DNA from 2 places in the Bacillus sp. NPDC094077 genome. Region 2 is predicted to be linked to the other one. Evidence: a T-box and tRNA genes for the amino acid it is inferred to sense, from the RefSeq annotation. Region 2 holds a T-box; the other holds one or more tRNA genes.
The links. A T-box is a leader RNA that pairs with one kind of tRNA and senses whether it is charged. The one in region 2 lies ahead of alaS (alanine--tRNA ligase), so its partner is inferred to be a tRNA-Ala.
Positions count from the first base shown of each region.

Region 1: it encodes a tRNA-Ala, which carries the amino acid that the T-box ahead of alaS (alanine--tRNA ligase) is inferred to sense. The anticodon was not compared.

Region 1 is NZ_JBNNUF010000025.1:19,624-25,683, forward strand. It holds partial or broken gene ACQKNR_RS27605 (IS6 family transposase) at 514-621, opposite strand; gene ACQKNR_RS27610 (hypothetical protein) at 890-1,417, opposite strand; gene ACQKNR_RS27615 (hypothetical protein) at 1,559-2,107, opposite strand; tRNA gene ACQKNR_RS27620 (tRNA-Ala) at 2,507-2,578, opposite strand; tRNA gene ACQKNR_RS27625 (tRNA-Cys) at 2,609-2,679, opposite strand; gene ACQKNR_RS27630 (hypothetical protein) at 3,332-3,547, opposite strand; gene ACQKNR_RS27635 (hypothetical protein) at 3,761-3,958, opposite strand; gene ACQKNR_RS27640 (peptidase domain-containing ABC transporter) at 4,003-6,060, opposite strand, start outside.
Region 2 is NZ_JBNNUF010000001.1:859,874-884,277, forward strand. It holds gene adhE (bifunctional acetaldehyde-CoA/alcohol dehydrogenase) at 1-1,045, opposite strand, end outside; gene ACQKNR_RS04515 (bifunctional cystathionine gamma-lyase/homocysteine desulfhydrase) at 1,305-2,438, opposite strand; gene ACQKNR_RS04520 (O-acetylserine dependent cystathionine beta-synthase) at 2,442-3,365, opposite strand; gene mtnN (5'-methylthioadenosine/S-adenosylhomocysteine nucleosidase) at 3,448-4,143, opposite strand; gene ACQKNR_RS04530 (class I SAM-dependent DNA methyltransferase) at 4,158-4,796, opposite strand; gene ACQKNR_RS04535 (YrzA family protein) at 4,933-5,148, shown strand; gene ACQKNR_RS04540 (YrrS family protein) at 5,184-5,834, opposite strand; gene ACQKNR_RS04545 (peptidoglycan D,D-transpeptidase FtsI family protein) at 5,965-7,719, opposite strand; gene greA (transcription elongation factor GreA) at 7,814-8,290, opposite strand; gene udk (uridine kinase) at 8,568-9,206, opposite strand; gene ACQKNR_RS04560 (peptidase U32 family protein) at 9,224-10,504, opposite strand; gene ACQKNR_RS04565 (peptidase U32 family protein) at 10,523-11,452, opposite strand; gene ACQKNR_RS04570 (O-methyltransferase) at 11,460-12,101, opposite strand; gene mltG (endolytic transglycosylase MltG) at 12,305-13,375, opposite strand; gene ACQKNR_RS04580 (DUF1292 domain-containing protein) at 13,599-13,877, opposite strand; gene ruvX (Holliday junction resolvase RuvX) at 13,890-14,303, opposite strand; gene ACQKNR_RS04590 (IreB family regulatory phosphoprotein) at 14,307-14,573, opposite strand; gene alaS (alanine--tRNA ligase) at 14,650-17,292, opposite strand; T-box leader at 17,333-17,551, opposite strand; gene ACQKNR_RS04600 (PH domain-containing protein) at 17,789-18,133, shown strand; gene ACQKNR_RS04605 (AI-2E family transporter) at 18,178-19,245, opposite strand; gene ACQKNR_RS04610 (hypothetical protein) at 19,422-19,634, shown strand; gene ACQKNR_RS04615 (YrzQ family protein) at 19,681-19,809, opposite strand; gene ACQKNR_RS04620 (hypothetical protein) at 19,828-20,016, opposite strand; gene recD2 (SF1B family DNA helicase RecD2) at 20,143-22,479, opposite strand; gene ACQKNR_RS04630 (tetratricopeptide repeat protein) at 22,581-23,240, opposite strand; gene mnmA (tRNA 2-thiouridine(34) synthase MnmA) at 23,351-24,404, opposite strand, start outside.

The DNA.
Region 1 (6,060 bases), on a different contig from region 2:
GCTACTCCATATGTATCTGTAAAACTTTAATTTAAGCCTACGCCTGTCGCTCCATTTTTAGCGTGGAGAGCAACTGTTATATCCACGTTTCTTTAGCAAATCCAATTGTCTTCGCAACGGCATGGCTACAGCCATGCTTCCTTCGTACCTTCCGGTCTTCACTCCTTTTTTATATTGTTTAATCCCAAAACACATTTGTTCATTTTCATGATCTCATTAAAAATAAATAATTATATATAAAAAGAGCCGTTTCGGACTCAGAGTCATAAACACCATATTAGTGTCTGAATCTGAACCGCGAAACGGCTCTTGAATGTTTAAAAGAAATAAAAAAAGAAAAGTAAATATACATTAAATTTAACATAAGTTAAATATAGATTCCATTGATTTTCTTTGACTTTTAAAGTAGAGACTGATTCTCTCTTTTGAGTCTAACTCCTATGTATTACGTATCTATCCATACGGTAAATGAAATTATTACGGTTTAGCTTGTATAATAACAAATTTAGATCAATGAACCCTACGCATAATTGTTGTGTAAGTAATTGATAATCCTCTTTCTCCTATTATTTTCATCAAATTACGAAAAACCAAATTGTAACACAGGTACCACCTTACCACTAATAAGAATAGTTGAGACTAATAATCTTTACGCTTGAATAGGTTTTAGATCAGTGAGTATGGAACGCTATCAAAAAAACAGTACATATCGCAATCTTGCACGTCAGCGATACCAGAAATGGACTTCGCCTTTGGTAGCAAGAATCCCGCTGGCGTTAGTCAGCTGGCCCCTTTAGGGGTGGGAGTGTCAAACCTGCTATAGTTAAAAATTGTTTAGTAAACTAATTTATTTTCCCATTAAATATATCCTATAAATCTTATATGAAATTTATAGTACAGGTACTAATTTCCACACAACTTCTTCTTTACCTAAATAGGTCATTGTAAGAGGACCATACATTGGTGATTCAATATTCTCATATTTAAGGTATCCACCTTCTGCTTGAAGAGTATATCCTCCCTCCACAGGAGTTATCGTCCAATAAGCTGCATTTTCCTCCCCACCAAAATATACACTATCATCCGATGTACTAAACCAATAAGAAATAGGTCCTTTTATCCAATTCACAGAGTCCTCAATACGATATTTCTTGTTTTCTTCAGAAAAATGCAACTTCATAGGATCTCCTTGTGAGCCAACAAGTACATGAATACGAGCACCAAAGAGCAAACGGAAACGCAACCCTTTTGTTGGTGAATCTGCTGGAACTATATAATAGTTTTTACTTGTATCAATCCTATCTCCTACTTCGTTTACTGAATCAGATGATACGGATGCACTTGCCTTCTCTATTGGGGAAAATCCTAACAATGTAACTAAAACCAGAAAGGATAGTAATAATCCTTTAAATTTCACAAAAACACGTCCTTTCATACTTAAATATTATAGCGATAAAAACATTTTGAGAACATAAAAGCCTACTAGTACTAGTTTATTATTAATTACTTATTCACGTATTATCATTTAAACAAGTTATATTTAAAACTTATATAAACTTTAAGACGCGGGTACTAATTTCCACACAACTTTTTCTTTACCTAAGCGGGCAAATGTAACAGGACCATACAGTGGCGATTCACCATCTTTATAACCAAGGTATCCACTTCCTGCTTGCAGTATATATCCTCCTTCTACAGGAGTTATTGTCCAATCGGCCGCGTATTGTTCACCCAAAATAAGATGTAAGCTACTATCTATAAAATAATAAACAAGTCCTTTCACAGGCAGCGGATAAAGCATTCCAATGTGGTATTTCTTTTTTTCTTCAGAAAAAAAGAATTTCATAGGAGTTCCTGAGGGTTCTTCCACTGTATTACCTAGTGAATTAACTACTACAGATGGTGAAAAATTTAAAGACGGAAGAGAATGTAATCCTCTTGTTGGTAAATCTGCTGGAACTATATAATAATTTTTACTTGTGTCAATTTGATTTGCTACTTCATTTAATGGATTAGATGATACAGAGGCACTTGCTTTTTCTATTGGTAAAAATCCTAACAATATAACTAAAACCAAGAAAGATATTAATGCTCCTTTACTCTTCATAGAATCACCCCCTTTAAAATACTTAACTTATATAATAACGAAAAATCCTAATATTAAGAAAATTAATTGTAAAATTTAGCATAATTCTTGTTCAACTATTTTGTTGCGAATACTATAATTAACACATTTATCGCTGTAAAAGCCTATTCAATTACATTAGTAAGGATTCAAAATCTTAATAGGACAAATTTAACCATGCTTAATAACATACATTATTCATGACCATTGTAAAAATTATTCTTTTGGGGTCTTTCAATGAAATAAATCCATCGTGTTTGACTTATAGGTGTAGTAGTGTAAAGTGTGGTTGTTTAAGTAATTAGTACAATATATAAATGACTGAGGAGTTACAAAGAAAAGTTTCCATATACAACTATTCCCAAAGGGTATTGGGATATAAGGTGACAGTTGGATTCGAACCAACATAAAAGGGTATGCTAACCTTGTACCATTCCTAATTGGCATGCCACCATATGAAAAATATTGATATACTAGAATAAAAGGCGACAATCGGATTTGAACCGATGATACAGGTTTTGCAGACCTGGGCCTTACCACTTGGCTATGCCGCCATATAATTCTCTATAAAAGAGAATTAACACTTTGTTTTACGATTAAAACAATGTTAAATATCATATCAATTAACCATTAATTCTGAATAAACGGATTCCACACCACATTATAACATTGTTTATTTAATTTAGTAAATGAAATTACTGATTTTTCAAATATAAAAATTATTTATAGGAAGCCCTCGACATTTTGTCTTCTGTGCCTATTGAAATTTCATAGCCTCCCCTAGACAAATAAGAGACGAGGCATGTGACTTCAACGTACAAATATGTGTTTTATTATATGCATCATAAGTTGATCCTACTAAAATAGTGAACGGAAATTAGATATTACAGGATTCTCTTCCCCCTATAGATAGGGATAGTCCAATATTGTTATAAATCATCTAATTCTCTAAATTAAAGTTTTCTATTTAGCATATTCAAGGATTTTAGATTCCTATTTTTAGGCCAACAGATATACACCCTAAATATAGAATGAATATCTAATAAAATAATTTTGCACCTTGATAACACCCAATACCTTTTCTATCAAATAGCTTTTCTTTAAATGCTATAGGATTAGTATAATAAACGATACCTATGACAACTTGGATTCAAGTACAAATCTTTTAGTGTTAATATGTTCTCTTTTTTTATTTTAAGTCCTTGATTATCTATACTTAGGCATGATCATTGGATCAGGATATGTGTTCATCTGATTTGGTAAAAACGCAGCTATAGCAGCTGGAACTGTCTCTATATAGATATCGTCTGAACCCGCGCCAGTTACAACCTGTTTTAATTCATTTTCATCAACTACACTAGTCAATCCACCAGTATTCCACTTTTGTTTTCGCATTTCATCTGATTTTTTTCTTCTAAACATTTGATATCCATCCTTTTTTTATAATTTTTTAGTTTGAATTTAAGTACGTAGAAAATATTTAAGATATTTCTCTTTTAAATTGCTACTTTATATATATTTAAAGCCTAAATGTTAAATTTATAGTTTGTATTGGTATGCATGATTATTTATGATTCCTCTATATAATTTTTTAGGAAACCGCACTTGAGAAATAGATCTCAAGCGCGATTTAAATTAATTAGCATCTTTTTTTCTTTGAGGCATAAAGGTAGTAACAAATGCGACAAGAGCTATCCCTAGGCCTAATCTTTCAGGAATGTCAATATTTAACCCGTTATTCCATTGATATATAAAGGAAGCCAAGATTAAAAGGGTAACTACCCCACTTGCATATCTGATTAAATTACGGTCTTTTTTTGTTTGAACTTTCATATCTATCCCTCTTTCTTTTTTATTAGATTCATAAATATATATGCTTAATTTGCTAGTAACTTGTAATCTGGTTCTATATCCTTGAAGAAGGAAGAGTAATAACCAGCTTTTAGCATTAACTCTTTATGAGTACCCGATTCTATAATAGTTCCTTTATCCATCACAATTATTAAATCTGCATTCATTACTGTAGTAAGTCGATGTGCAATAACAACCCTTGTACATTTTATTTCATTGAGATAATCATCTACCTTCTTCTCATTCAGATGATCTAATGAACTTGTTGCTTCATCTAATACTAAAATGGATGGTTTATGAACTAAAGCTCTCGCAAGTGCAATACGTTGTCGCTGTCCTCCTGAAATATTGAATCCCATCTCAGATATGAACGTATTATATTGCATAGGCATCTTCATAATGTCATCATGTATTTGTGCTACCTTAGCAGCTTCAACGACTTCTTCTATCGAGATATCCTTATCATAAATTGCAATATTTTCAAAAATAGTCTTATTAAATAGTGTAACGTCCTGAGGAACTACACCAATTTGACGTCTCAATGATGATTTTTCGATATTACTTAAATCCACATCATCATAATATATTTTCCCCTCACTCGGATTATGCAATCCCAATAGTAGACGGGACATGGTACTCTTTCCAGCACCAGATTCTCCAATAATCGCTACTTTTTGGCCCGGTTTAATTTCTAAATTAATATTTTCAACAGACATTGGACTATATTTTGTATATTGATAACTTACATCTTCAAAACGTATACGACCTTCAAGATTAGTTATCTCTTTCATATCCGGAGTTTGTTCTTCTTTTGGTGCATCTAATACATCTTGTACCCTTCTTAAATACGTACCAGTTACAAAGAAAGAATTAAACATTTGAACAATTGACTGACTTAGTCCAAAAAATTGATTGGAAATAGCATGAAAAGCTACTAGATTTCCTAATGTCAACTGATTGTTTAAAATTAAATATGCACCAAGCCATAGAGTGAATAAGGGGGCTAAATTCCCAATAGAACTACTTACTGATTGAATATAATTATTAAGATTTTGCTTCTTTCTATAAGCTTTTAGCAGCTTTTTAAAATTTTTATTCCATCGAGTAAATATTTTATCCTCGATTCCAGCTGTTTTAACATTGAATATTCCATACAAAGTCTCCGTTTGAATACTTTGAACTTCACTATTCGCCATAATTTCTTCTTGGCTAACCTCTTTTACTTTAGAGCGTGTAGCAATTAATAAAACTGCGTTAAGTGCTGTGAACACTAAAACAGATACCGTTAAAATTGGTGATTTAATTATCATGAAAACAAATATTACAATTAGTAACCCAACATCTAATATACCCTTAATAAGGTTTGATCCAATCATATCCCGAATTATTCTTAGACTATTTACCCTAAATAGGAGATCTCCAAATTTTCTTAAGAGGAAAAAATGATAAGGTAAATGAAGTAAATGATTAATAAATTTACTCATCATTTGTTTATCTAAAAAGTTCTCCATTACAATTACAACCTTACCTCTAACTATATTGAATAGAAATTGGAATCCCACCACAAATACTATTGATATTAAAAAGATATTTAACAAATTAAAATTTTGAGGTGAAATAACATGATCTATTAAATATTGTATTAGAAGGGGTATACCTAAAGTGAATAACTGTAACACAAAGGACAGTAAGACTAAATTTATTAATAGGGATGGTCTCTCTTTCAATATATTAATATATGGTAACCATAAGCTTTTAGGCTTCTTCTTAACAAACCTTTCACCTGGTACGCATGTCATAACATATTTTGAAAAATCCCTTTCGAACTCTTCCTTTTTTACCTTATTTCTTCCCACAGCGGGATCAACAATTATTACTCCATGTTCAGCTACTTCCTCTAGTACTACATAATGTTTTTCCTTCCAATAAATAATGCAAGGGAGTGGGACTTTATATAACTCATCATATTCTTGAATTTTAAAACAATTTGCTTCGTATCCTAATCCCTCAGCTAGATGCTTTAAATGAAATAGTGACGTTCCATCTCTACCATTACCAATCCTTTCATACATATCATGAAAAGA
Region 2 (24,404 bases):
TCAGTTTCTCACGAGATAACGGATATGCTGCTCCAATACCTTGAATTTCAGCTACAAGCATTTTTGTATGTTCAGGAACAGTAATCCCAACCAGTTCCGCAATATACTGTGCGGATTTTCCTACAATATCACTATTTACCGCACATGTATTTTCATTAATAACAAGCTTTTCTAATTTTCTTCTCTCTTCCTCTGTTACGAAATAACAATTGTTTGCAGTCATTTCTATTTTAACATCATCATAGATTTCCTTATCGATAATGATTGCTTGTTCCGATGCACAAATCATACCGTTATCAAATGTTTTCGATAAAATTAAATCATTAACAGCTCGTTTTACATGTGCCGATTTCTCTATATAACACGGTACATTACCGGGCCCTACACCTAGTGCTGGTTTCCCAGTTGAGTACGCTGATTTCACCATCCCTGCTCCTCCAGTTGCTAGAACAAGTGCAACACCCTCATGGTTCATTAATTGTTTCGTTGCTTCGACAGACGGTTTTTCAATCCATTGAATACAGTGTTTTGGTGCACCAGCTTTCACTGCTGCATCATATACTGTTTTCGCCGCTGCGACGGAGCAGTTTTGTGCAGAAGGGTGGAATGCAAAAATAATTGGATTTCTTGTTTTTATTGCAATTAACGCTTTAAACATTGTTGTCGACGTTGGATTCGTTACTGGCGTTACCCCTGCTACTACACCAACTGGTTCCGCAATTTCTATTATTTCTTCATGAGGATCTTCATGAATAATTCCTACCGTTTTATCTTTCTTTATACTATGCCAAATATATTCAGTAGCAAATATATTTTTTATGCATTTGTCTTCATATACACCACGGCCCGTTTCTTCAACAGCCAATTTCGCAAGCGGCATATGTTGATCAACACCTGCTAGTGCCATTTCATGAACAATGTTGTCAATTTGCTCTTGTGTAAAACCTTCTAATGCTTTTAAAGCTTTTTGACCGTTATTCACTAACGTATCAATCATTTCTTTTACTTCCTGCATTTCATTTACAACTTTCTCTTTGACTACCATGTAAATTTCCTCCTATTCTACTATTACGGCCCTTATTTGCCCCTATAGGTCACAATAAGTCCCGAATAGTGTAAAAAAATAGAGCTGCCTTCCTACATGAATCCCATTGTTTGTGAAACATTTCACAAGTTTATTCGTGAGTAACATTTCATGAATTCAATATACACGAAATCATTTTATTTGTGTATGTCTATTTTGTGAAACATTTCACAAAATATATAATAAAAATGCACTGCTATATATGAGCAGTGCATTTTTATTATGCTAGTGCCTGTGCTAAATCTTCAATTAAATCTTCACCATCTTCAATACCGACAGAAATACGAATTAATGTATCTGTAATTCCTAATTCTTTGCGGCGATCTGCTGGAATTGATGCATGTGTCATTTGAGATGGGATAGAAATTAAACTTTCTACTGCTCCTAAACTTTCAGCAAGCGTAAAATATTGTAATTTCTCAAGTACATTATTTAGCGTTTCTTCACTATCTACATCAAATGAGATAATGGCACCAAATCCGTTCGCTTGTTCTGTTGCTAATTCGTGATTTTGATGTGATGCAAGACCTGGATAATATACTTTATTTACTTTTGGGTGATTATTTAAAAACTCAGCAATTGCACGTGAATTCGTTTCATGTTCTTCCATACGAATTCCTAAAGTTTTTAACCCACGAAGTAGTAAGAAGCTATCTTGTGGACCAAGAATACCTCCTGTTGAGTTTTGTACAAAGTGAAGGTCTTCTGCTAGTTGCGGGCTATTTACAACTACTAGGCCTGCAACTACGTCACTATGACCTCCTAAATATTTCGTTGCACTATGAAGTACAATGTCTGCTCCTAAAGAAATCGGCGACTGCCAATATGGCGTCATGAATGTGTTATCTATAATTGTTAATAAATCTTTCTCTTTAGCAAGAGTAGATATTTTCTTAATATCAGTAATTTTTAGTAATGGATTCGTTGGTGTTTCCACATAGATCGCTTTCGTATTTGGACGAATTGCTTCTACAACTTCCTCTAGGTTTGTTGTATCTACAAATGTATGCTCAATACCGAAGCGGTTTAACACTTTCGTAATAACACGGTACGTTCCGCCATAAACATCATCTGTTAAAATAACGTGGTCACCTTTTGAGAACAACATAATTGTTGCTGTAATAGCAGCCATTCCAGAACCAAATGCAAATCCAGCATGACCGTTTTCTAATACGGCAATCATTTCTTCTAAAGCTGCACGTGTTGGGTTGCCTGTACGTGAATATTCATATCCTTGATGCTTACCAACTGCTTCTTGTTTATACGTACTTGTTTGATAAATCGGTACGTTTACAGATCCAGTTGAAGGTTCTCCTATGCGAATACCATGAATTAACTTTGTCTTTGCTCTCATTTTTTATTCCCATCCTTTGTATATGTCTTTACTTAAATAGCGCTCACTACTATCAGGAAAAATCGTTACAATATTTGTACCTGGTGTTGCTTTTTCTGCCTCCAGTAAGCTGGCATGAAATGCTGCTCCTGAAGAGCTCCCAACGAGAAGGCCTTCTTTTTGCGCTAATTCTTTTACTCGTAAAAATGCATTTCGATCAGAAATCGTATGAATTTCATCAAAATAAGATGTTTTCAAAAATGGCGGAATGAATTCAAGACCAATTCCTTCTGTTTCATGTGAACCAGCTTTACCACCATTTAAAATAGATCCTTCTGGTTCTACAATAACTGTTTTAATATCTATATTTTTTTCTTTCAAATAAGATGCAGTTCCCATAAATGTACCGCCGGTTCCCGCTCCAGCAACAAATATGTTAATCTCTCCATTCAATGCATCCCACAGTTCAGGACCTAGTGTTTTGAAATAAGCACGCGGGTTTGCTTCATTCGCAAACTGACTTGGAGAGTATGAATTCGGTATTTCATTTACTAACTCTTTTGCTTTTGCAATTGCTCCGGTCATTCCTTGCTCAGTCGGTGTATGCACGACTGTTGCACCTAATGCTTTCATTAATTCTTGTTTTTCAATACTAAACTTCTCTGGTACACAAACAATAACACGTAAATCATGTTCTAACGCTGCAAGTGCCAGTCCAATACCAGTATTTCCAGCAGTCGGTTCAATAATTGTTCCGCCCTGGGTAACAAGCCCTTTTTCTAGCGCATCTTCGATTAATTCTCTTCCTAAACGATCCTTAACGCTTCCACCTGGGTTATAAAATTCAAGCTTCGCAAATAAACGGACCCCTTCTGGAAGTGAAAACCGAGTAATTTCTACAATTGGTGTATGACCAATTAACTCATGAACTCCACGATATACATTCATCGTGTTCTCCCCCTTATTTGCCAATAAAGAAAAGGCAACTGTATGTATTTTCTTTATATGAGACAGTTGCCTTTTTGTTACATTACTTTAACTCTTCTAGTACTTTTACGATAAAGTTTGTAGAATGAAGAGCTGCTTGATCTAAAAATTGATCGAATGAAACATTTGATTCTTTACCAGCAATATCAGAAAGTGCGCGAATGATCACAAACGGAACTTCATATTGGTGGCATACTTGTGCAACAGCTGCCGCTTCCATTTCTACTGCATAAAGATTTTCAAATTTATCACGAATAGCTGCAACGCGGTTCGGATCACTCATAAATGAATCACCTGTTGCAATCATACCTTTTACAACTTGAATATTTTCTTCAGCTTGCATACATTTTTCAGCTAATGCAACTAATGCCTCATCAGCTTTAAATCCAGGCGGCATTCCTGGTACTTGACCATATTCATAGTTAAATGCTGTTACGTCTACGTCATGGTGACGAACTTCTGTCGAAATAACTACATCACCAACATTTAGAGAATGATGGAAGCCACCAGCTGAACCAGTATTAATTACTTTTTCAGGCTTATATTTTTCTAATAAAATTGTCGTTGACATCGCTGCATTTACTTTACCAATACCAGACTTTAACAGGATTACTTCGTGTCCTGCTAATAGTCCTTTCGTAAATTCACAACCTGCAACCGTTTCTGTTTCTGCTTGTTCTAATTTGTCACGTAAAATACGTACTTCTTCTTCCATTGCTCCAATTACAGCAATTCTCAATCTAATCCCTCTTTCTATTGCTTAGTTGCCTCCATTACCCAAACGAAATGATTTAATCTCGTAAACGTTACATGGAAGCCATTGTTTTCAAATATAGTCTGCATGACCGGAATACGTGTATAGTATTCCGTTTGCAAATCGTTTGCTAACTGGTGAAATCCTCTTTGTTTTGCTGTTTCAACAGTTTTATCATATGCATCTTGATCTGCAAATATCGTATCAGCAAACACTATTTTACCACCTTTGTTTAGCAATTGACTATACTTCGCAACAGCTACATTTTTTTCATCATCTGTTAAATGATGAAATGCATAGGTGCTTACAATGGTATCAATTGAATTCGGAACTTCAAACGAAAGAAAATCACCTTCTGTAATAGAAAACTCTTTTGGCAATTTCTCTTTTGCAATAATGCGCATTTCACGCGACGGCTCTATACCGTAAACTGTACGACCGGCAAGTAATAATTTATTTGTTAAATTGCCAGTACCAACACCAAATTCTAATACGTTACCAAATGACTTGTTAACTACATCCTCTAAAATGTCCTCATAATGGGCGAAAACTTCTTTATATTGTATATCTTCGCCTTGTACGAATGAGTCGTACGTATGAGCCCACTCATCAAATAAACCATTAAATTCTGTACCCATAAAAATTCCCCTTTTTCTTATCGGTTTTATCAGTATGATATTCCCTCTTTCCAAAAATGTCAATTGAAATGTACATGGTATTTCCTTCTTTTCTTTGTTACACTGTAGTTGATTACATAGGAGAGGGGGCATCTTCGTGTCATTTACCTTTGAAATGTTAGAAGATAAAATAGAATTTTTTGAAGCCGGAGACTTAGCTTCTTTAGAAAGAAAAATTAGTGAACAAATCGATAATAATAAAGCACTTATGCTTGAAGTTCATCACATCTCGCATCAAATGGTTATGGATCCTGAAAGCAAAAGACCGTATTATAGCGCAGTTGTTCATTTTAAATTAAAGAAATTACGCTAACTAAAAAAGAGAAGCTCCCAAGGAGCTTCTCTTTTTTAGTTTAGAGTTTGAACAAGCACTGGTTTCCAGCCCTCATTGTCTACCCAATCAATATTTACATAATACTTTTTACCCGATTGCTTATCTTGTACATTACCGTAGGCTTTATTCTTACCGTTATTTCCGATTCTATGAACAATTAATTGCTCTACTGGAACGTCAATTGCAGCGGAAATCGCTTTATTCATCTCATTCCAATCTGCTGTACCTTTATTAAACGTCATCGCAGGTGTTGCACCTTGTTCTGTACCTACTGGCTTCCAAGAAGGCTTCGTATAAGCATCTGTTGCCTTTGGCTGTGTTTTTTCAGCTGGTACTTTCTCGTTAGCTTTCGCTTCTTCTTCAGCTTTCTTCTGTTCTTCTTCAGCCTTTTGCTTCTCTTCTTCTTCCTTCTTCTTAGCCTCTGTCTTCTCTTGTTCGTCCTTCTTCGTCTCTTCTTTACCTTTAGCTTTCTCAGCTTTATTTTCTTTTGTTGTTTGCTGAGCTACCTTTTTATCACTAGAAGACGCTTGCTCTTTTGTGTCAGGAACAAACAATTGATATGCTACAATAGCTACTGCTACTAATACAATAGCGATTGCAATATTTAAAACACCGTTTTGACGACGTTTTTGTTGTTTCTGTTGGAATCTAGATCCTCCTGCCATTCTTCAAACCTCCATGCAGTTTTTCCTACTTGCTATTGTAACATTAAATCTAGAAAGGTTGAACATTTACAATAATATTTTCTCATGAAATAAAAACATTTCACTATAAATTTCACTATAAATTGCAAGATTACTTTTCATTCTCTAACTGATGGATTGCTTCTACGATATCTTTGAAAATGGTTGTAACTTTATTTACATTGCTATCAGTTTCTATATCAACGACAACTAAAGCATATCTTGGATTTTCATATGGAAAATAGCCTGCAAACCAGCGATTCACCTTCGTTCCTTTCCCTGTTTGCGCCGTCCCAGATTTTCCAGCGACACTTAGTGGTAACGATCGGAATGCTGCTCCTGTTCCTTTCTCTGCTGTTACAACGCCTCTTAATAACTCCTGTAATGTTTTCACTGTTTCATAAGAAAGCTGTTTTCCATTTAATTTATGGTTTTCAAATGTAAAAAAGTTACTTCCACTTTTATACACTATTTTTTCAACAGCTTTCACTTCCATCTTTTCTCCATTCCTAGCAATCGTCGCCATCATATTTGCGATTGCTAGAGGTGATATACGTACATCTTTCTGTCCAATTGCTGTTTGCGCTACCGCTTTCTTACTATTTTTATTTTCTTCACTCCCCCAAATAATAGCACTCTTCTCCTCAGGCATTTGCTCGAAACGAGATGTATGAAATACCGGACCATTCCAACCAATCTTTCCAGCGGCTCCTAACGCTTCTACGTACGTTTCTAGTACATCCCTATCCTTTTGCATTAGCTCGTTACCTAACTCTGAAAATGTCCTGTTACAGCTTCTAGCAAAGCTTTCTTTAAAACTGAGTGTCCCCATCATAACTTGAGGGGCTTTTTCACCATATAAATCTTTATTACAATTAAATGTACGATTAAACACTTTTACATTTTGCTCAATCGTTGCAGCTGCAACTACTGTTTTAAAAACAGATCCAGGAAAATGTGGTGTTAACATTTGATTTTCAAGTGTAGCTTTATATAATTTTTCATTTTTCACCTGTAAAGATGGTTTGCTGACCAACGCTAATATTTCATTTGTCTTTACATCAAGTAATACTAATCCTCCCTTCATTATTTCACTGGATTCTATTACCTCTTCTGCTTTTTGCTGCAACTCTTTATGTAAAGTAGTTTGAATCGTAACTGGATAGAACGGATTTCCTGGTGAAGTGTATTTCGCCTGCTTTCCGAAAATCGGTTCTCCCTGCCGGTCCACTTGATACAATACTTTTGCCTCTCCATCAGTCAATAAAAATTCATCAAATGATTGCTGTAATCCGGAAATACCAATTGGCGTTTGTTTTGAAATTTTTTTCACTTCTCCATATCGCTTTTGAAATTCTCGTTCATTCTCCCCCACTTCACCGATTAAATGATTTATCTCTCCGTTTTGCTTTAATCGAACTTCAGCTGCTACAATACCTAATACATTTAATTGATTCACCTTTTCCATCTGCTCTCGTGCCAATTGAAATGGCCCATTTTCCCTTTGCAATATAATTGCATTTTTTTTATCTTTCATTTGTCTTTTAATCTCTTGTCTCGACACACCAATGATATGCGCAATTTTCTCTAACATGTCATTTTTTATTTGTAAAAATGGAAAAATAATTAAAACTGGGTATTTCTCTTCACCAATTTTTTTACCATTCCGATCAATAAAATGTCCTCTTCCATCATCTACTGTAAGTGATTGTGTTCGTTGCGTAACGCTTCTTTCAATCAAGTTGATATTTCGATCAGTAAATGATTCAGTATCTATAATCTGTATTTGGATTAAGCGACAAAGTAATAAAAACATTACACCTATAAAACAAATTAAAACAATTGTAATTCTCCGTTTTATTTCCATAAAAAAACACCTCGTCTATTGTAGTTTGGACGGAGTGTTTAATCTTTTATACAAATAAAAAAAATCACTCGTTTTTACACGAGTGATTTTTTTATTATTTTACAGAGATAATCTCTACTTGCATTTCTCCACCTGGTGTTTGGATTGCTACTTTCTCACCAATTTGCTTACCTAATAAGCTTTTTGCGATTGGAGAATCGTTAGAAATTCTTCCTTCAAACGGGTCAGCTTCCGCGCTACCTACGATTGTGTAAGCCTCTTCATCTCCATCTGGTAACTCTTTAAATGTTACTGTTTTACCTAATGTAACAACAGTAGATTCTTCGCCATTATCTTGGATGATAACTGCGTTGCGAATCATATTTTCTAATTGTGTAATACGTCCTTCTACGAACGCTTGCTCATCTTTTGCCGCATCGTACTCAGAGTTCTCAGAAAGGTCTCCGAAGCTACGTGCGATTTTAATACGTTCTACTACTTCTTTACGTCTTACTGTTTTTAATTGCTCAAGTTCGTTCTCTAGTTTTTGCTTACCCTCTTGCGTCATAGGGTATGTTTTTTCTGTTGACATATTTTCCACTCCTTTTATATACCAATCCCCCGAAAAAAGAGGAGTTCCATATGAAAACTCCTCCGCTTCCATTGTTAGCGAAGGTTTCTAGTACCCTTGCACTAGCGGAGTTGTCACATACAACCCCGTATTTCCAATTCTTCTTTATATAAAGAAGATATGTATGGAAAGTTGATATAAATATGCCCTCACCTATATATAGATGAGGTTGCATGTTTCATTGTATTCGATAGGAAGGGAAAAAATCCCTTCCTATCGTATATCTTTTACTATGCTATTACAAATTTACTTTTTGTTCAAGAATTGTTGCAATTTTTGTCACCATAATATCAATCGCAACGTGGTTTTGTCCACCTTCAGGGATAATAATATCCGCAAATTTCTTAGAAGGCTCAATAAATTGATTGTGCATTGGACGTACAACACTTACGTATTGATCAATAACTGAATCCATCGTACGACCGCGCTCTTTAATATCACGCTGCATGCGGCGCAGAATACGAAGATCCGCATCTGTATCAACGAATAGCTTAATGTCCATTAACTCACAAAGACGTGGGTCTTCTAAAATAAGAATTCCTTCTAAAATGATTACATCTTTCGGCTCAACTGGAATAATTTCTTCTGAACGCGTATGCAATGTATAGTCATATACAGGCTTATCAATTTGCTCATATGCAAGCAACTGCTGCAAATGTTCAATTAACAGATCATTATCAAACGCAAGCGGATGATCATAATTTGTTTTTAAACGTTCTTCCATTGGTAAATGGCTTTGATCTTTATAATAATAATCTTGCTCTAAGATTAAAATAGAATGACCTTGAAAATGGTCAAAAATCGCTTTCGTTACACTCGTTTTACCTGATCCTGAACCACCAGCAATTCCAATTACAACAGGCTTATTCGTCCCCATTCGACTACCACTCTTTCTTATTGAAGTATGCTTTTGCGCATCATATTATTCACATACACTGGTTGATCCACTTTGAATTTCACGATTTGCAACGGATGTCTCGCTGCATCTAATTCGTTTCCATCCTCATCCCAAATTTTCTCCACCGTCTGCGTAAAGTTTTCTATTTCTGGTCCAAAGAACTCAACTTCATGTCCTGGTTTGAAATGATTACGTTGCTCAATCGTTACAATGCCCGTTTCTTCATTATAATCTAACACTAAACCAGCAAAATCATACGTTGTTTTCTTACTATGATTTCCAAACATTTGCTCTTGATGTCCTGGAACCCCTTCAAAGAATGCAGGAGCTGTATCACGATTTGCACATTTATCAAGCTCATCTAACCATTCTTGTTTAAACTCAAAATTATCAGGATCCGCACAATACGCATCAATTACTTTACGATATACAGTTGCTACAGTCGCTACGTAATGGATAGATTTCATACGTCCTTCAACTTTCAAGCTGTCAATTCCAATTTCAATCATTTTCGGAATTGATAAAATTAAATTTAAATCTTTTGGACTCATCGCAAAATGAGCATCTTCTTCTTGGAATAGAGGAAGCTCTTTTGCATCTTTATGTTGTGATACCGTTTGAACTAAATCATAGTCCCAGCGACAAGATTGACAACAACCACCACGGTTAGAGTCACGCGCTGTCATATGGTTACTTAATGTACATCTTCCTGAATATGCGATACACATTGCACCATGGACGAATGCTTCAATTTCAATATCCACTTTTTCTTTAATTTCTTTCATCTCTTCATAGCTTGCTTCACGAGCTAATACAAGACGATGTAAACCTTCTTCTTTCCAATACTGTGCTGCTTTCCAGTTGGATAGTGATTGTTGTGTACTTAAATGCACCTCAACAGAAGGCGCTACACGTTTACACGTCTCAATAATAAGCGGATCGGCAACGATAATTCCCGTTACGCCAGCTTTTTCAATCCCTTTTAAATATTCCTCTAGCCCGTCCATATTTTCATTATGTGCAAAGATATTTGTAGTTACGTATATTTTTGCTCCATATTTCTTTGCGAACTCAACGCCTTCTGCCATTTCTTCTAGCGTAAAGTTACCTGCGTTCGAACGAAGACCAAATTCTTGTCCACCTAAATATACAGCATCTGCCCCATAATGGATAGCTACTTTTAATTTTTCTAAGTTACCCGCAGGGATTAACAGTTCAGGCTTCTTCACAATAACGCGTTTGCCATCGATCACTCGTGAAATTTCTTGTACAGTCATTTCCTACACCCTCCTCGTTTAGTAAACCGTTTCTTTAAAGAAGAATCCTGTATCTAACGGACGATTTACTGGTTGCATTTCTTCTATTTCTTTATATAGATCATCTTTCACGTCATAATACGCATCACGATCTTCCACACATAAATCAATCGCTTGACGATATTTCTTCGTTACTTCAATAATGTATTCAGAGCTTTTTAGTACTCCATCGATTTTTAAGCTATCGACTTCAGCATCGATTAGTTCCTCTAATTCATCGATGAAACAAATATCGTTCGGACTCATAATGTGAGTACCATTTTCATCTTCATAGATTGGATATTTATTGTTACGCTCTGGGTCATATAAAAACATATTCTCTTCATATTTTTTCTTTTCAATATCAAGATTACGTCCTTGATACTCAAAGTAGTTTCCTACTAACGAACGCTTCGATTGGAACATACAAGTCATACCGTGAATTTGTACTTCAAGTTCCACTTCAGCATTTTCTTTTAAATCAACAATTTCATCTAAGCTAAGCTCACGAGCTAATACAGCGCGCTTCGCCCCCCTTTGACCCCAATAGTTACAAGTGAACCAGTTTGTTGCTGTTGTTTCTGTATTCCAGTGCAACTGCATATTTGGCGCTACTTCACGAACAGCCATTAATACCGCTGGATCTCCGAAGACAATTGCATCTACATGTAATTCGTTTAAAAATGCAACGTAATCTGTTAATTCTTCTACTTTATCGTTGTGGAACATAGCGTTCATTGCTACGTATACTTTCACACCATTTTCATGCGCAATTTTAACAGCTTGTTTTACATCTTCACGTGAAAATTCCCCTGCTAAACGTAAACCAAACTTTTGCTCACCGATCATTACCGCATCTGCTCCTGCTTTCGCAAGAGGTTCGATATCCGCCACCGCTCTTGGCGTTACTAACAATTCAGGTTTCTTCATACCTTGGTCACCCTCTCTTTTTACTAACAGCTACTCCATCACCAATTGGGAAAATCGTTGTATCATATCCTTCATGGTTCATAAGCCATTCATTGTACGTCTTAATACGACGGATTAAACCACGTGTACGTCTGTTTTCAATTTTCTCTTTTGTCGTTACAAGACCATGGTACATAACATTATCTGAAATAATTACGCCACCAGGATTTAATAACGGTTCATATAAGTCAAAAAAGCGACGATATTGTCCTTTTGCTGCATCAATAAAAATAACGTCAAATGTTCCGTGTTCTTTTACTTGTTCGCCCGTCTCTAACGCATCACCGTATATAACTGCAATACGTTCTTTTACTGGGGAACGTTCTATATATTCAAGTGCTTTTTCATATCGATCACGATTGCGCTCAACTGTCACAATACGTGAATTTGGAATAGCTTGCATCATACGAATACTAGAATAGCCAATTGCTGTACCAAGCTCTAAAATGCTTTTTGGTCCAATTAAACGTAAAAATTGCAGCATAAATTCCATTCCAAGTCGATCCATAATCGGCACATGATTTTCTGTTGCATATTCTTCCATTTCAAGAATTAATTTATCTTTTGGATCAATAAATGATAATAGGTACTCGTTAACTGCATCCTCCATAAATGGTCCTCCTTATTTACATGGAGAAGTGCCTCTATGACGTCTTTTCACACATAGAATGCAATAAAAATACAAGCCAGCTTCACCCTTAGCTTGTACGTCCCGTTTTGATATTAAAAACGATTCTTCTGCCAGTTTTTAACCCGATATATTTTACCACAAAAAAGAGGGATGTGCGACCTTTTTCGCTATCCCTCCCCATTTCACTGTTTTTTCGTAATATATTTTTGCTTTAATGCATTATGCTCTTCCAATGTTTTCGCATAGTACACTTCACCACTTGGTGCAGCTAAGAAATAATAATAATCTGTTTGTGCAGGTTCTAACGCAGCTTCCACTGAATGTTTACCCGAGTTCGCAATCGGCCCTACTGGCAATCCTTTCACAACATACGTATTGTACGGTGAGTTTACCTTTAAATCTTCGTATAATACACGTTGTTTATGCTTTCCAAGTGCGTATAATACCGTTGGATCCGTTTGAAGCGGCATACCTTTTGCTAAACGATTATAGAAGACACTAGATATCTTTTGGCGATCTGTAAAACCAGTTGCCTCTTCTTCAATAAGTGAAGACAATGTTAAAAGCTGGTGAACATCCCAGTTCTTTGCTTTTATTTTCGCCTCGTTTTGAACAATGATTGCGTTCGTTTTATCAAGCATTGGAATTACAATTTCCTCTAACGTCGTATCTTTCTTATAGAACGAATATGTCGCAGGATATAAGTAACCTTCTAATGGATATTTAATATTGCTATCAAAGATTTTATCCGTTAATAACTTCGGATACTTTTGCTGCATTTTTTGAACGAATGCTTTATCGTTTAATTGACGCACAACATCATCTTTATTCCACTTTAATTCTGCCGCAATCGCTTCTGCAATTTCGGTTACTTGTGCTCCTTCTTTTATCGTCACTTTATAAAGAGCTGGACGATGTACATTACCAGATGACATTTGTTCCATGACATCTTCAGCACCCATGGAAGGATTTAATAAATATGTACCAGCTTGTAAATTTTTCGATTTAGCTTTTGCATAAAAACTAAAGACTGTACCGTTTTTCACAGCACCTTTTTCTTCTAAAATCTCACCAATTTTACTTGTAGAGGAACCCTTAGGAATCTCTACTTCAATCTCTTTTTTATTCCCGCTATCAACCGGCCCTAACGCCGATGAAATATACGCATAGACTGAACCACAAACTAAGAGCAGTGCAATAATCGAAAATAAAAAAATGCGTCTACGCTTCTTTTTCACTTGATTCTCTACCAAAACTCTTCCTCCTTATTCAATTGTAGACCATATGTATATGTTTCTATACAGCATGATGGAAAACCACAACAAATCCGCTTAGCTCTTTTAATAGCCATTTTATTTTTCTACAATCCGTCTCATTATACTACAAAGGATTGCGTAGTTTCGACAAAAAATCTTTCATTTTACATATAAATACAAAAAAAGATGGACTGTATGTCGTCCATCTTTTCAGTACTTATTATTCTGCATCTTGCTCATCAGCAAGAGTGTTGAACATTTCTTGTACCATTTCCCACTCTTCTTCAGATTCGATTGGAAGTAAAGTTCCGCCCTCTTCTTCATTTTGCTCATAAGCCATTGCATCATAAATTTGGTCTCCATCTTCGTCTACTTCACCGATTGGAGAGAAGACTACGTATGATTTTTTGCCAAATTTTTCAGCATCAAAAGTGAAAATAATTTCACATAAATGTTCGTTACCTTTTTCGTCTACAATTGTAATTTGATTTTCTTCCATTTTGGTCACCTCTTATTTACTATCTAAAAATCCTTGTAAGATTACGACTGCAGCCATCTTGTCGATTACCTGTTTTCGCTTCTTACGACTTACGTCAGCTGAAATGAGTAGACGTTCCGCTGCCATTGTTGACAAACGCTCGTCCCACATTACAACGTCTAATTGTAACAGCTCTCGTAGGTTTTCTGCAAATTGTTGGCAAGCTTCACCACGCGGGCCAATTGTACCATTCATATTTTTAGGTAAACCTACTACTATTTTGTCCACATCGTACTGTTTTACTAACTCAGAAATACGATCAAAACCAAATTGACCTCGTTCTTCGTTAATCTTGATTGTTTCCAGTCCTTGTGCTGTCCAGCCCATTTCATCGCTAATTGCAACGCCGACTGTTTTTGTACCAACATCTAAACCTAATATCCGCATAAACTACTCCTCACGATGATGTTTCAAGTAAGACTTCACAAGCTCTTCAATTAACTCATCACGCTCAAGCTTGCGAATGATGCTTCGAGCATCTTTATGGCGAGGTATGTATGCTGGGTCTCCACTTAATAAATAACCGACGATTTGGTTAATCGGATTATAGCCTTTTTCTTGAAGTGCATCATACACAGTTAAAAGTACATCATTTACATGGACACTCTGTTTTTCATCTTGAATGCTAAACTTCATTGTTTTATCAAAACCGTCCATTTCAAGCACCTCACTTATATAGTAAGTATAGGGAGAAGAACTTCTCCTCTCCCTACCATTGTACACTACTATCTCTTTATTTTGAAACAGATTTAACGTACTCTTGTACAAATGCTAAAGCTTCTTCAACTTGAGCTGGGTTTTTACCGCCTGCTTGCGCCATATCAGGACGGCCGCCACCGCCGCCGCCACAACGAGAAGCTACTTCTTTCACAAGTTTACCAGCATGGTAACCTTGACTAATTAAGTCTTTCGTTACGCCTGCTAAAATATTCACTTTATCATCATTTACAGATGCTAATACAACAACTGCTGACTCTAATTTATTTTTAAGGTCATCCATCATTGTACGTAAGTTGTTCATATCTGCAACATTTACTTTCGCTGCTAATACGTTTACGCCATCAACTGTCATGACTGAATCCGTTAAGTTTCCAGCTTCGATATTGCTTAATTTTGCAGCAAGAGATTCATTTTCTTTTTGAAGTTGTTTTACTTCAGCAAATAAACCATCAACTCTTGTTAAAATATCTTTCGGATTTGTTTTCATTTTTCCTGCTGCTTCTTTTAATAAACCTACTTGATCGTTCATTAATTCGTATGCAGACTTACCAGTTACCGCCTCAATACGACGCGTTCCTGCACCGATACCAGACTCAGCAACAATTTTGAAAATACCGATAGAAGCTGTGTTATCAACGTGACAACCACCACAAAGCTCCAAGCTGTAATCACCTACTTGTACAACGCGTACAACATCTCCGTATTTTTCACCGAATAATGCCATTGCGCCCATTTCTTTCGCTTCTTCGATTGCTTTTTGAGAAATCTCAACATCAATACTTTCCCAAATTTTCTCGTTTACGATACGCTCAATTTTTTCTAATTCGTCAGCTTGTACTTGACCGAAGTGAGAGAAGTCAAAACGTAAACGTTCAGAAGTTACAAGAGAACCAGCTTGGTTAACATGCGTTCCAAGTACGTCTTTTAATGCTTGGTGTAGTAAGTGAGTTGCTGTATGATTTTTCACAACGCTACTACGATTCTTTGTATCAATAATAGCTTTCACAGCCGCATCTTTCGTTAATGTACCTTCTTCTACAGCTACTTTGTGTAAGTTTTGGCCGTTTGGTGCCTTTTGTACGTCTTTCACAAGAACTTTTACACCGTCAGCGAGAAGGTAACCACGGTCTGCAATTTGTCCACCGCTCTCAGCATAGAATGGTGTTACATCAAGCATTAATTGTCCTTCTTCACCAGCTTGTAAGCTATCTGTGTATTCACCGTTTTTCACAAGTGCAACAACGTTACTTTCTGTTGCAACTGTACCGTAACCAACGAATTCACTTGCTACTTTAACTTCTCCAAGGACACCACCTTGAACTTGCATAGAATCAACGTCTTGACGAGCAGCACGTGCGCGCTCACGTTGTTTTTCCATTTCATTTTCAAAGCCTTCATGATCAACTGTCATACCAGCTTCTTCTGCATATTCTTCTGTTAATTCAATTGGGAAACCGTATGTGTCATATAGACGGAACGCATCTACGCCAGAAATAACAGTTGTTTTTTCTTCTTTCGCTTTTGCAATTACTTCAGCTAAAATTGCTTCACCATCATGAAGTGTTTCATGGAAACGCTCTTCTTCGTTTTTCACAACTTTTGCGATGAAATCTTTCTTTTCAAGTACTTCTGGATAGAAGTCTTTCATTACTTCTCCAACAACCGGTACTAATTCAAACATGAATGGACGGTTGATGTTTAATTTCTTCGAATAACGAACAGCGCGGCGTAATAAACGACGTAATACATAACCACGGCCTTCGTTAGATGGAAGAGCACCGTCACCAACAGCGAATGTTACTGTACGGATGTGGTCAGCAATTACTTTAAACGCCATATCTTTTTCTAAGTCACCATTGCGATACTTCTCACCAGAAATTGTTTCTGTTGCACCAATCATCGGCATGAATAGGTCTGTATCAAAGTTTGTAGGCACATCTTGAACGATAGATGTCATACGCTCTAGACCCATCCCTGTATCGATGTTTTTCTTAGGAAGCGGCGTATATGAACCGTCTGGATTATGGTTAAATTGAGAGAATACAAGGTTCCATACTTCTAAGTAACGCTCGTTTTCTCCGCCTGGATATAATTCTGGGTCACTAAAGTCATTACCGTAAGCTTCCCCGCGGTCATAGAAAATCTCTGTATTCGGTCCACTTGGTCCTTCACCGATATCCCAGAAGTTTTCTTCTAAACGGATGATGCGCTCTTTTGGAACACCCATTTTCTCATTCCAAATTGTGAATGCTTCTTCATCTTCTGGATGGATTGTAACTGATAGTAATTCTTTATCGAATCCGATCCATTTGTCGCTCGTTAAGAATTCCCAAGCCCAAGTAATTGCTTCTTCTTTGAAGTAATCACCGATTGAGAAGTTCCCTAACATTTCAAAGAATGTATGATGACGAGCTGTTTTCCCAACGTTTTCAATATCGTTTGTACGAATTGATTTTTGTGCATTTGTAATACGTGGGTTTTGCGGGATTACACGGCCATCAAAATATTTTTTTAATGTTGCTACACCACTATTAATCCATAGAAGAGATGGATCTTCATGTGGAACTAGTGATGCACTAGGTTCTACTGCATGTCCTTTTTCTTGGAAAAAGTCTAAAAACATTTGACGAATTTGTGCGCCTGTTAGTTGTTTCATTGTATTTTCCTCCTTAAATATAAAAAACTCCCGCCCCTATAAAAGGGACGAGAGTTAACTCGCGATACCACCCTAATTATGAATTGATTATAATAACAATCAATTCATCACCTCATGGTGCCGTAACGTGGCAAGACGGCAGTGATTAGCTGCTCTCAGGATTAGCTTTCTGTTACCCTTCATTTAAAGCTTCTTTCAGCCAGTGGAAGCTTCTCTCTACAAATGGACTGTAACGTACTTGTTCCGTCATTGATTTAATGTATTATATGACTAAATATAATAGAATTCTCTTAAGTTTGTCAATGTAGATAATCATTTATATTGTATCAATTGCTTATTAACCATAGTTATTCTACTATTCATTCTTAACAGCCTTTCAATATATTATGCATTTATTACTAAATGGGAATATCCTCATAAAAATATCTCTATACATTTTTCTAAATATTACATCATTTGTTATAATTGAATTATTAACACTAAAGGAGCGATCACTATGACAACCTTATTGAACAAAGCTAAAAATATATTAACAACTGACGAAACAATATTGTTTTACGCAGCATGTTCACTAGATATATTTATATATCGTTCCATCGCAAGGCCAGGACTGTTAATTTTAACGAACAAAAGGCTCTTTTTTTACGGACCAGATGTAAGTCAGAATCCAATATTTGAAGAGTACTCTTTCGCAAAAATTTCTAACCTAAAAGAACAGAAACGTCTTTTCAGTAATCAAATTGTATTTATGTATGATACAGAATGGAAAAAAATAAAACATATTCAAACAAATGATGTGAGCTCCCTCGTTCAAAAGATACACGAGCAACTCTCTAAATAAATATATGATTAGCCCTCTATTTCGTAAATAGAGGGCTTCCGTATTTACACATCTTCTTTTTTCCACAGAGGTCTTACATGAACAATGACTGTACGAATAACCGCTAAAATCGGAACTGATATTAATAACCCTACAATTCCTGCAACTTCTCCCCCTACTAGTAATGCAAGCATAATAATAACAGGATGCATACGAAGCGACTTACCTACGATATAAGGAGATAAAATATTACTTTCAACGAATTGCAAAATCGCAATCGTAATTCCCGCCTTAACGAGTAAACTCGTTGATACCGTTGCTGCAATCATTAATGTCGGAATCGCTCCTAAAATAGGACCGAAGTATGGGATTATATCCGTCACCCCAATAATAATGCCAAGCAGTAATGGATATTTCATACCGATAAACCAAAAAGAAAGAGCAGATACCCCTCCTAATACTAAGCAAACAAACAACTGTCCTCGAATATAACTTCCAAGTGACTTATCAATTTCTTTCGCAAGCATTTGCCCCGTACTTCGCCATTTACTTGGGACTAGTTTCCAAAAGATATGATAAAACTCACCGTAATCTTTTAATATGTAAAATACAATGAACGGAATTAAGAAAATAATGAGCAATGAATCCAGCACACCACGAGCTGTACTCATCACTTTATTTAAAAGAGCTTGAATCTTCATTTCTACACCAACAAAAATTTGTTTCACCTTTTCATGAATAAACGATGGGAAATTCGCTGTTTGTTCTGTAACGCCATCCATCCAAGAATCGTACATTTTTGTAAGTTGCGGAAACTGTTCATTAATTTCTTGTAACTGCTTAATAACAACTGGTATTCCTTTATAAATCCCATAACCAATTCCGCCAAAGAATAGAATGTAAATGAGCAAAATAGCAAGCGTACGAGGCATTCCCTCTTTATGAATTTTTTCAATTAAAGGATGCAATAAATAAGCAATAAAACACGCAATAAGAAACGGTGTGATTGCGACTTTAAATACAAAAATAATCGGTGCCCATAGCGGCTTAATTTTTAAAAAGACAAGCAAACAAAGAAAAACAAGTAACAATAACCCTAAACGATATATCCAAATGATTTTAAGATTCTTCACACGAAAAACCTCCTCCACCTTTATTTTGAAAATAAATAGGGTAGGTTATGTGCAAAACTTTTAAAATCTTTTCATACAGACCATACTGTTTTTTAAAGACGTACATATATTTAACATAATAAGGACAACCACCCCTGAGAATGCAAAACATAAAAATATAATCAGGAGGGCTAATAATGGTCTTATTTATGCTTATATTATCTGCACTTTTTATGATTCTTGAATGGATTTGTATCGGATGTGGTATTTGGAAAGGTTTCTTTATTCGTTCCTCACGAAAAGAACGAGCGAAGCAATTATGGCATTATGGAATGCTTGGCGTCGGATGTTACGGTCTATCTTATCTTTTCTCGGAAATCGGACTTTTTTATTTGCATATGGGCACGTAAAAAAACTCCCTCATCAATAAGGGAGTTTTTCACTTTATCGAAATGATTATAAATAAGACTTAATCATCTTACGCGCCTTTTTTATATTGCGTTTTGAAAATACATCTTGCTTACGAGCATATTGATATGCTGCAGCTCCAACACCTAATGCGATTAATGAATTGCGTAGATTCAAAGTAAATCCCCCTTTTCGTTATCCGATCGTTCTTTCGTTCTCATCAAATAAATCATCAAGAGAGCTTAACGAACCATCTTCCTCTACTTGATGCGTATGGATTTTCCCCTTTGAAACCGATAATTCGATATAACAATTCCAGCAGTAAAATTGGTTGACACCTATTTTTCCAATGTCTTTCCCTTTGCAATTTGGACAACTGAACATATGGCTTTCATCTCCTTACAGTCTCCCAGATTCTATTCGCCATTATGTCCAAACTGCATTCATTTATACATGCTAGAGCCTTTCAACGTTATACGTTTGAAAGTTTCACTATATAATTTCACCTTGTTACATAAAATCATACGGTGAAATGTTTTCCACGTCCATTTCTTCACCATTAACCGTTACCATCTGCACTTCTCCTTGCGATTCTTGCAAGCGACTAGCTAAAGTCGTTTGACGCATTGCATCATCAAGGCGATTTACACCGGACTGGAAAGCCGCTTCCTCCCCGCAAATAATAAGGAACTTCTTACTTCTTGTAATGCCAGTGTAAATTAAATTACGACGTAACATACGGTTGTAACTTTTTACAATCGGCATAATAACAATCGGAAATTCACTACCTTGTGATTTATGAATCGAACAGCAATATGCATGTGTAATTTGATTTAAATCCGGCTTTGTATACGTGACTTCAATTCCATCAAATGAAACGATAATCATATCTTGTTGTTCAACATTTTCTTTCGCATAAAACACCGAAACAATTTCCCCGATATCACCATTAAACACTTGGCTCTCTGGCTGATTGACGAGTTGCAGTACTTTGTCACCTCTTCGGTATACAACATCACCGTAAGCAATTTCTTTACTCTTTTCTCTTTTCGGATTAAATACTTGTTGCAACGCTTCATTCAGCACATTGATACCAGCAGGCCCGCGGTACATCGGTGCCAATACTTGTACATCTCTTGCACTAAAGCCTTTTGTCTTAGCATTTTCACAAACCTTTTTTACAACCTCAACAATTTGAGCCCCTGTACAGCTGATAAATGAACGATCTTTTTTATTTTGTGCTAAATCTGGCGGAAGCGTGCCGTCTTTTATTGCATGGGCAAGTTGAATAACAGATGAACCTTCCGCTTGACGATAAATTTCTGTGAGCTTTACTGTCGGAACTGCACCTGCATTTAATAAATCTTTTAACACTTGTCCAGGCCCTACAGATGGCAACTGATCTTCATCACCTACAACGATAACTTGAATGTTCGTCGGCAGTGACTTGAATAGCTGATTTGCAAGCCAAATATCAACCATCGAAAACTCATCAATAATGAGTAACTTTCCTTGAACCGGATCCGTTTCATTACGCTGGAAAGAGCCTTCTGGTGTCCAGCCAAGCAAACGATGAATGGTGCAAGCCGGAAGTCCTGTTGATTCACTCATTCGCTTCGCAGCTCTTCCTGTTGGAGCCGTTAATAATATTGGAAATGGATTATCATCACTATATTCATTCGGATTTAACGATAATCCGTGCAATGATGCATACATTTCAACAATTCCTTTAATAACAGTTGTTTTTCCTGTTCCTGGCCCACCCGTTAATAACATCATCGGCTTATGAAGTGCCGTTTGAATTGCTTCTTGCTGAAGTGGTGCATACTGTACATTCAGCTGCTCTTCAATTTCACCTAATGTTTTTAACACTTCTGCTTCAGGAAATGAAGGTGTTTCTTCTTGATTCATAAGTCGACGAATAGACTTTACAACACCTTTTTCAGAGTAGAACAACGATGCTAAATACACTCGTTCTTCTTCTATGATGACTTTCCCTTCACTTTGCATCATTTCAATACAACCTATAATATCTTCCTCAGTCACTCTTCCTTCTTGATTGTTCAAAAGTGACATCGTTTCTCTTACAAGTTGATCTTTTCCCATATAAACATGACCGAGTTGCAATGAAACATTCTCTAACGTATAAAAACATCCCGCACGTACACGATCATCGTGATTACCCGATATCCCTAACGCACGCCCTATATCATCCGCTCTTCCAAACCCAATTCCATCAACCTCTTCAATAAGTTGATATGGATTATTACGAATCACTTCTAATGTCATCTCTTTATATTGCTGATAAATTTTAATAGAAAGCTTCGTTCCAAAACCGTAACCATTTAAAAAGCTCATTACTTTCTCTAACCCTTGATGCTCAACAATTGTCTCATATATTTCCTGTGCTTTTTGCTTATTAACAACACCATTTAACGCATCAGGGTCATCCATAATTTTAGAAATAGCATGTTCCCCGAGATGGTCCACAATTTTTTCAGCTGTACGCTTTCCTATCCCTTTAAATAAATCACTCGCTAAATATTGCACCATGCCTGCTTTTGTTTGCGGCAATTCTTTTTTAAATGTTTCAACCAAATATTGTTTTCCATACTTTGGATGATCTTTAAAATGACCTGTCAATGTAAACACTTCATCTTCATGCATGCGGGGAAAATGACCGTTTATCATTACTTTTTTTTCATCGTACGTTTCATTCGTTTCAATGACTTTCATACTGACAACGGAATAGAGGTTTTCTTCGTTGTGGAAAATGGTATGAAGAACTTGCGCTTTAATAAATTTTTTCTCTTCCTCAAACAAATCCATTGCATGTTGATTTCCCATCTTTCCTCTCCTTTCCGACTCTTTTCACTTTAATGAGCAGTACATCCCCCACCTCTTTTCTTTAGATGAGGGATAACTACCCATTAACCTATATTTTCGTCTTATTCAGCTTCTTGCTCTAATAAACGAATACCATTACCAGCTAAAAAGTGGTCTGGTTGAATTTCAGTTGCTTTCTTAAATAAGGCAAGAGCTTTCTCGTTATTTTCTTCAAATACGTACGCAACACCTAAATTATAATACGCATCTGCATGCTCCTCATCCATTTCTAATACCTTTTCAAAATAAGGTTTTGCCTCTTGGATATGTTCTAGTCGTGCGAAGCAAAGTCCACATTGGAATACAGCTTCTACATCTGCGTCATCCAATTCTGTTGCTCTTTGTAAAAACGGCAGTGCAAGACGATCATTTCCAAGCTGCACATGCGTGATACCTAGCATAAATGTTACATCAGCCGATTGTAAGCCAGCTTGCATCGCTTGTTCAAATACAGCTTTCGCCTCTGCAAATTGCTCTTGACCGTAATATACGTTTCCTAATCCATAATAAGCAGCCGCAGATTTATCATCTAACTCTAATGCACGCTTATAAAATAAAATTGCTCGCTCACTATCACCTAGTACATCTAATAAATTCGCAAAATTAATGTATCCAAGCGGATCTTTCGGACTTTCTTCGATTGCTTCCGTAAATTTTTTTGCTGCTTCTTCCCAGTTTCCTTCTTGCATATATTGAATACCTGTTTCAAGTTTGTTTGACATGCCCTTCACCTCTACAACAAATTATAACAAAGAATGTATTTTCCAAGCGAACGAAAATTCGCCTTATGTAAAAGAAACCTCTAACCGCTAATCGGCAGAGGCTTCTCGTTTTATCCTAAATAATCCAATTTCTTACCACTACGGTATACTTCATCAATTGTAGCACCGCCTAAGCACTCATCTCCATCATAGAAGACAACTGCTTGTCCTGGTGTAATTGCACGAATTGGCTCGTCACAAAGAATACGAACTGTATTTTCATCAACGATTTGAACCGTTACTTTATTGTCTTCTTGACGATAACGGAATTTCGCTGTGCACTTAAATTCTTTTTCTTTCGCTTCATTACTTACCCAGCCGACATTCGTAGCAATAACTTCATCACCATATAAAAGTTCGTTATGGAATCCTTGATCAACATATAAAATGTTTCCTTTCAAGTTTTTCCCAACAGCAAACCATGGATCACCGTTACCACCAATACCAAGGCCATGACGTTGTCCAATTGTATAATACATTAAACCGTCATGCTTTCCTTTCACTTCACCAGATAACGTTTGCATCACACCTGGTTGCGCTGGTAAATAATTACTTAAGAAATCTTTAAAGTTACGCTCACCAATGAAGCAAATACCAGTACTATCTTTTTTCGCCGCTGTCGCTAAACCAGCTTCTTTCGCCATTTCACGAATTTGTGGTTTCTTTAATTCACCTAACGGGAACATTGTTTTTGATAATTGCTCTTGGCTTAATTGATTTAAGAAATACGTCTGGTCTTTATTGTCATCAACACCGCGAAGCATTTTATATTCGCCGTCCATATAAGCAACGCGTGCATAATGGCCTGTCGCTACATAATCAGCACCAAGCGCAATTGCATGCTCTAAAAATGCTTTAAATTTAATTTCTTTATTACACATTACATCTGGGTTTGGTGTACGACCAGCTCGGTACTCATCTAAAAAGTACGTAAATACTTTATCCCAGTATTGTTTTTCAAAGTTTACTGCATAATACGGAATACCGATTTGGTTACACACTTCAATTACGTCATTGTAATCTTCCGTTGCTGTGCAGACACCATTCTCATCTGTATCATCCCAGTTTTTCATAAAAATTCCGATTACATCATAACCTTGCTCTTTTAATAAAAGAGCTGCTACA